Cupriavidus necator N-1: one gene and its partner. Each later gene encodes a partner of the first gene's protein in a complex. Links are inferred from orthologs where the notes say so. Each region holds a gene or a part of one and is shown in the gene's direction. Other genes may lie near its edges.

The links. Proteins that work in one complex are often made in the same cells at the same time.
Region 2: the proteins of CNE_RS10615 (region 1) and dnaG are in contact, whole or in part, in a crystal structure (PDB 2R6A), measured with the Geobacillus stearothermophilus proteins. The link is inferred for Cupriavidus necator N-1 from one-to-one orthologs. Residues at the interface, in WP_033016901.1 of Geobacillus stearothermophilus: Ser13, Glu15, Ala16, Gln18, Glu91, Leu92, Asp94, Ala95, Val96, Pro97, Thr98, Ala99, Ala100, Asn101, Tyr104, Tyr105, Ile108; in WP_049624496.1 of Geobacillus stearothermophilus: Lys456, Leu457, Leu458, Pro459, Ala460, Asn463, Ala464, Leu467, Leu535, Leu536, Ile537, Ala538, Gln544, Glu545, Asp548, Tyr549, His552.

The regions. Positions count from the first base shown.
Region 1 is NC_015726.1:2,253,667-2,256,815, reverse strand. Bases 98-3,063 are described here. They hold CNE_RS10615 (replicative DNA helicase), read left to right. Parts: upstream 98-867; coding sequence 868-2,259; downstream 2,260-3,063. Other genes in these bases: CNE_RS10610 (DUF47 domain-containing protein), read left to right, coding at 2,451-3,063; rplI (50S ribosomal protein L9), read left to right, coding at 247-699; rpsR (30S ribosomal protein S18), read left to right, coding at 98-214. In the rest of the region: more of rpsR, read left to right, coding at 1-97; more of CNE_RS10610, read left to right, coding at 3,064-3,077; CNE_RS10605 (inorganic phosphate transporter), read left to right, coding at 3,091-3,149. UniProt on the Escherichia coli protein: The main replicative DNA helicase, it participates in initiation and elongation during chromosome replication. Travels ahead of the DNA replisome, separating dsDNA into templates for DNA synthesis.
Region 2 is NC_015726.1:2,707,431-2,710,562, reverse strand. The notes cover bases 1-2,949. They hold dnaG (DNA primase), read left to right. Parts: upstream 1-543; coding sequence 544-2,355; downstream 2,356-2,949. Other genes in these bases: rpoD (RNA polymerase sigma factor RpoD), read left to right, coding at 2,836-2,949; CNE_RS42095 (hypothetical protein), read right to left, coding at 2,451-2,816; CNE_RS12765 (GatB/YqeY domain-containing protein), read left to right, coding at 1-342. In the rest of the region: more of rpoD, read left to right, coding at 2,950-3,132. UniProt on the Escherichia coli protein: RNA polymerase that catalyzes the synthesis of short RNA molecules used as primers for DNA polymerase during DNA replication.

The DNA.
Region 1 (3,149 bases):
GCGCAAGCGCTTCTGCCGCTTCACCGTGGCTGGCGTGGAACAGATCGACTACAAGGATCTGGACACCCTGAAGGACTTCATCGGCGACAACGGCAAGATCACGCCGGCCCGCCTGACCGGTACTAAGGCTCACTATCAGCGTCAGCTGGATACGGCCATCAAGCGTGCGCGTTTCCTCGCGCTGATGCCGTACACCGACCTGCACAAGAACTGATCAGGCCCTAGGTCCGTTAAGGAGAGAATGCGATGCAAATTATTCTGCTGGAAAAAGTCGTCAACCTGGGCAACCTGGGTGACATCGTCAAGGTGAAGGACGGTTACGCCCGTAACTTCCTGATCCCGGGCAAGAAGGCCCGCCGCGCTACGCAAACCGCGATCGCCGAATTCGAAGTCAAGCGCGCCGAGTTGGAAAAGGCCGCTGCCGAGAAGCTGGCCGCCGCGCAAGCCGAAGGCGAGAAGCTGAACGGCCTGACGGTACAGATCAGCCAGAAGTCGGGTGTGGACGGCCGCCTGTTCGGTTCCGTGACCAACGCCGACATCGCTGAAGCCCTGGCTGGCCAAGGCTTCAAGCTGGAAAAGGCCCAGGTTCGCATGCCGAACGGCCCGCTGAAGATGGTGGGCGACCACCCGGTCAGCGTCGCGCTGCACACGGACGTCGTGGTCGACGTGACCGTGTCGGTCGTGGGCGAGAGCGTCTAAGGACGTGCCGCCTCGCCGGCGCGCTGCGCCGGCTGAAGCACCGCAAGCACTGCAAGCAAGAAAGGCAGGAGCCCTGGCTCCTGCCTTTTTTGTTGTTCGCTTGTCATTGCAGGCCCGGTCGCCAAATGTACGGCGAAGTGCGTCCACCCGCCGGTATAATCCCTCCCCATGAACGCGCCTGTCGCCGACCCCCAACTCGAGAACCTCAAGGTCCCGCCGCATTCCATCGAAGCCGAGCAATCGGTGCTGGGTGGCCTGCTGCTGGACAACGCCGCCTGGGACCGCATTGCGGACTTCATCTCCGAGGCGGATTTCTACCGTTTTGACCACCGGATGATCTTCCAGAGCATCGCCCGGTTGATCTCGGCCACCAAGCCGGCCGACGTGATCACGGTCTATGAAATGCTGCAGGTGGCTGGCAAGGCCGAGGAGGTGGGCGGGCTGGCCTACCTGAATTCGCTGGCGCAGAACACGCCCAGCGCGGCCAATATCCGCCGCTACGCCGAGATCGTGCGTGAGCGCTCGGTGCTGCGCAAGCTGGTGACGGCGGCCGACGATATCGCCTCGGCCGCGTTTGCGCCCAAGGGCCGCGAGGTGCGCGAACTGCTGGATGAGGCCGAATCCAAGGTCTTTGCGATTGCCGAAGAAGGCTCGCGCGGCCAGAAGGGTTTCCAGGAAATCCAGCCGCTGCTGACCCAGGTGGTCGAGCGCATCGACGAGCTGTATCACCGCGATTCCACCACCGACGTCACCGGCGTCCCGACCGGCTTCATCGACCTGGACAAGATGACCAGCGGCATGCAGCCGGGCGACCTGGTCATCGTGGCCGGCCGCCCGTCGATGGGCAAGACCGCGTTCTCGCTGAACATCGGCGAGCACGTGGCGGTGGAGCAGGGCTTGCCGGTGGCAGTGTTCTCGATGGAAATGGCGGGCACCCAGCTGGCCATGCGTATGCTCGGCTCGGTCGGCCGCCTCGACCAGCACCGGCTGCGCACGGGCCGCCTGCTGGATGAAGACTGGCCGCGGCTGACGCATGCGATCCAGCGCATGAACGACACCCAGCTGTTCATCGACGAAACGCCGGCGCTGAACCCGATGGAGCTGCGTGCCCGTTCGCGGCGCCTGGCGCGCCAGTGCGGGCAGCTTGGCCTGATCATCATCGATTACCTTCAGCTGATGTCAGGTTCCGGCGGCGGCGAGAACCGCGCCACGGAAATTTCCGAAATTTCCCGTTCGCTCAAGGGCCTGGCCAAGGAACTCAACTGCCCGGTGATTGCACTGTCGCAGCTGAACCGAAGCCTGGAACAGCGCCCCAACAAGCGTCCGGTGATGTCCGACCTGCGCGAATCCGGCGCTATCGAACAGGATGCCGACGTGATCCTGTTCATCTACCGCGACGAGGTCTATAACGCGGACTCCCAGGACAAGGGCACGGCCGAGATCATTATCGGCAAGCAGCGTAACGGCCCGATCGGCACGGTGCGCCTGACCTTCCTGGGCCAGTTCACGAAGTTCGACAACTTCAGCGGCGGCCCGGCTTTCTTCGACAACGACACCTGACGAAGTCAAGCCAGCCTGCAATCGTCTGTGCGGCGCCGTCTTGTTTGCGCCAAATTCGCGGGCAATGTCCCTGTAACCCTGTAAAATATTGCGCTTTGATGACAGTCACCACCCGCGACTGTCATGCAACGCGCCCGCTCAATCCTGCAACACAATCAGCAGCGTCACCACGCTGCCACAAGGAACATTCCATGTTCGGCCGATTCATGCCCACGGAGGGCAAGTTCTTCGAATATTTCAACCAGCATGCCGACTGCGCGGTGACCGCCGCCCATGAGCTCCAGGCACTGGTCAACGACTTGCCCAACGCCGAGGCCCATGCGCGCCGCGTCCAGGCCACCGAAAAGAAGGCCGACCGGATCACGCACGACACCATCGACCTGCTGCACAAGACCTTCATCACGCCGCTGGACCGCGACGAGATCCACAAGCTCATCACGACCATGGACGACATCCTGGACCTGATGGAAGACGTGGCCGAGACCATCTCGCTGTACGACGTGACCAACCTGACCGACGAGGCGCTGCGCCTGGCGGCCATCTGCGTGCAGTGCTGCGACCAGGTCAAGATCGCGGTGGGCCTGCTTGAGGACATGGGCAACGCCAGCACCATCCTGAAGACCGCGCAGCAGATCGACCAGCTCGAGTCTGAAGCCGACCGCGTGATGCGCTCGGCGATGTCCAAGCTGTTCCGTGACGAGACCGACGTCAAGCGCCTGATCAAGCTGAAGGCCATCTACGAACAGCTCGAGACGATCACCGACAAGTGCGAGGACGTCGCCAACATCATCGAAGGCATCGTCCTGGAAAACGCCTGAGGCGGCAATCGGCATGCAGACCATACAAATGAGCCTGTGGGTGATCGCCTTGCTGGTGGCGCTCGCGCTGCT
Region 2 (3,132 bases), 450 kb from region 1 along the record:
GAAGTCGATGAGCGCGTGGAGCTGGACGATACCGCCGTGCTTGCCGTGGTCGAGAAACTGATCAAGCAGCGCAAGGATTCGATCTCGCAGTTCCAGCAAGCGGGCCGCAATGACCTGGCAGACAAGGAGTCGGCGGAAGTCGAGGTGCTGAAGGCCTACATGCCCGCCGCGCTGTCGGACGAGGAGGTCGCCGCCGAAGTCCAGCAGGCCGTTGCCGCCACTGGCGCCGCCGGTCCGCAGGACATGGGCAAGGTCATGGGCGTGCTCAAGGGCAAGCTGGCTGGCCGTGCCGACATGACCGCCGTATCGGCCCTGGTCAAGGCTGCACTCGCAGCAAAGTAAATACTGATTTAATCGGTTGCGAGCAGGATAAGCACCGGATCCGCGTGGTTCGGTGCAGTTGCACGGAGATGTTACGCAGTCCGGGCGGCCTTATCACGCTGCACTACAATATTCCGATAGCAGCCGGGCGCCGCACCGGTCACGCATTCCTAAAAGAAGCCGCCCGCCGCGGGACGGCCATGCCTCAGGACGGTCAGTCGGGTGATTCCGCAATCCTTTATTCAGGACCTGCTCAACCGTGTCGACATTGTCGATGTGGTGGGCAAGTATGTGCAGCTGAAGAAGGGCGGCGCCAACTTCATGGGGCTGTGCCCCTTCCATAACGAGAAATCACCGTCATTCACGGTGTCGCCGACTAAGCAGTTCTACCACTGCTTCGGATGTGGCGCCCACGGCTCGGCCATCGGCTTTCTGATGGAATTTTCCGGCCAGTCCTATCCGGAAGCGGTGCGCGAACTGGCCCAGTCGGTTGGTATGAGCGTGCCGGAAGAGCGCGACCGGCTGCCGCCCGGGCAGCGCGCGGAACAGCAGGCCCGTTCGGTGGCGCTGTCCGACGCAATGACCCGCGCCACCGATTTCTACCGCCGCCAGCTGCGCGGCGCGCCGCAGGCGATCCAGTACCTGAAGGGCCGCGGCCTCACCGGCGAGATCGCCGCGAACTTCGGCCTGGGCTATGCGCCGGATGACTGGCAGGGCCTTGAGGCCGTGTTCGGCAGCTATCGTGATGACAACGTGTCGGCGCCGCTGGTCGAGTGCGGCCTGCTGATCGAAAGCGAGAAGCGCGATGCGGACGGCAAGCCGCGCCGCTACGACCGCTTCCGCGACCGCATCATGTTCCCTATCCGCAACACCAAAGGGGCCGTGATCGGCTTCGGCGGCCGCGTGATGGGGCAGGGCGAGCCCAAGTACCTGAACTCGCCCGAGACCCCGCTGTTCAGCAAGGGCACGGAGTTGTACGGGTTGTTCGAGGCCCGTCACGCGATCCGGGAAACTGGCTACGTGCTGGTGGTCGAAGGTTATATGGACGTCGTGGCGCTGGCCCAGCTCGGTTTTGCCAATGCCGTTGCCACCCTGGGCACGGCGTGCACCCCTGTGCATGTGCAGAAGCTGCTGCGCCAGACCGACGCCGTGGTGTTTTCGTTCGACGGCGACTCTGCCGGGCGCCGCGCGGCCCGGCGCGCGCTGGAGGCCTGCTTGCCGCACGTGGCGGACAACAAGACCATCCGCTTCCTGTTCCTGCCGTCCGAGCACGATCCGGACAGCTATGTGCGCGAAGAGGGCACCGAGGCCTTTGCCAACCAGGTGCGCAATGCCATGCCGCTGTCGCGCTTCCTGCTGCAGTCGGTCACCGAGGAGCTGGACCTGCGCCAGCCGGAGGGCCGCGCCCGGGCCCAGTACGAGGCCAAGCCGCTGCTGCAGGCCATGCCCGCCGGCGGCCTGAGACTACAGATTGTGCGCGAACTTGCCGATGCCACGGGGACGACACCCGCGGAGATCGAAGCCATCTGCGGCCTGCGCAGCGACCCGGCCCGCGTCGGCCGCTTCGCCCAGCCGCGCCCGCGCACCCGCCGCCAGGCCCCGACCGGGCTGGAACAGCGGGTGATCCAGCTGCTGATGTGCTATCCGGCGCTGTCGGCAAGGCTTGACGAGGATGCGCGCGCGCTGCTGCTGGGCGGCGAGAGCGGCGACAGTGAAGTGCTGGCGCACCTGGTGGAGGCGTGCGACAGCGTGCAGGGCGAGGTCAATTTTGCGGCCTTCAGCGAGCACCTGGCCCAGTCGCCCTATGCCGAGGTGTATGCCGTGGCACGTACCGCGGTGCTGCGAGAAGAGATCGAAGAAGCACCCGCAATACAGGATTTCGATGCGGCCATTACCAAGCTGCTGGCCGAGCCGCTGCGGCGCGAACTCGACGGCCTGCAGGCGGAGGTGGTGGCGGGCACGGCCGATGAAGCGGCCAAGCAGCGCATGCGCTGGCTGGTGGGGGAAATCCACCGGCGGCGCCAACTTGGCTGAGGTGCCTGCGGGTGCCCTGGTCATCAACCAGGAGACAGCAGCAAGCGTTGGATAAGGGACTGGGCCCGGCCCTGCCGAGCTTAAGCCTTGATTTTTCAGGTGAAAACCTCACCTGACAGGGAGCCGGCTATGCGTGGCGTGCTACAATAGCCGGTTTGGATTGCGAAATCTTTCTCTCCAGTTCTGGTGAAAGTGAGCGTGCCAATGGCAAAGGCCAAAGCAACCGAAAGGGTTACCTCTAAAGCTCCCCAATCAGGGAGCGGCAAGGCGTCTGTGAAAACAACGGCGGCGAAGACATCGACCGCGTCAGTCAAGACACCAGCCCGGTCTGCGCCATCAAAGTCCGTGCGTAGCGCGCAAGCGCCCGCCGTGACGACTCCCACCAGGACTCGCACATCCGAAAAGACAAAGGCCTCGACTTCGGCACGCGAGAGCGGCAAGAGCGCCAGTACGAGCGGCAAGGTCGCCGCATCTGCACCAGTGAAAGGTAAGAGTATCACCGTGGCGAAACAGCAGAATACCGAAGTCGAGAGCAAGCGAGCGGCAGCCGCCGGCGTCAAGAGTGGGGAAGCCAAGGCCGGCACCACCACTACGGCAACCAAGGCGCGTGCCGCGACACCTGCATCCGTTGCATCCGAGCGTCCCGCTGCGCCGGCAATCAAGCCGGAGCCGAAAAAGCGTGGCCGCAAGCCCAAGGCCGAGATGCAGCACGACGACAGCACAACAGACGACGTGACTGAAGAGTTTTACGAGAACGATGCGCGCCCGGCGGCAACC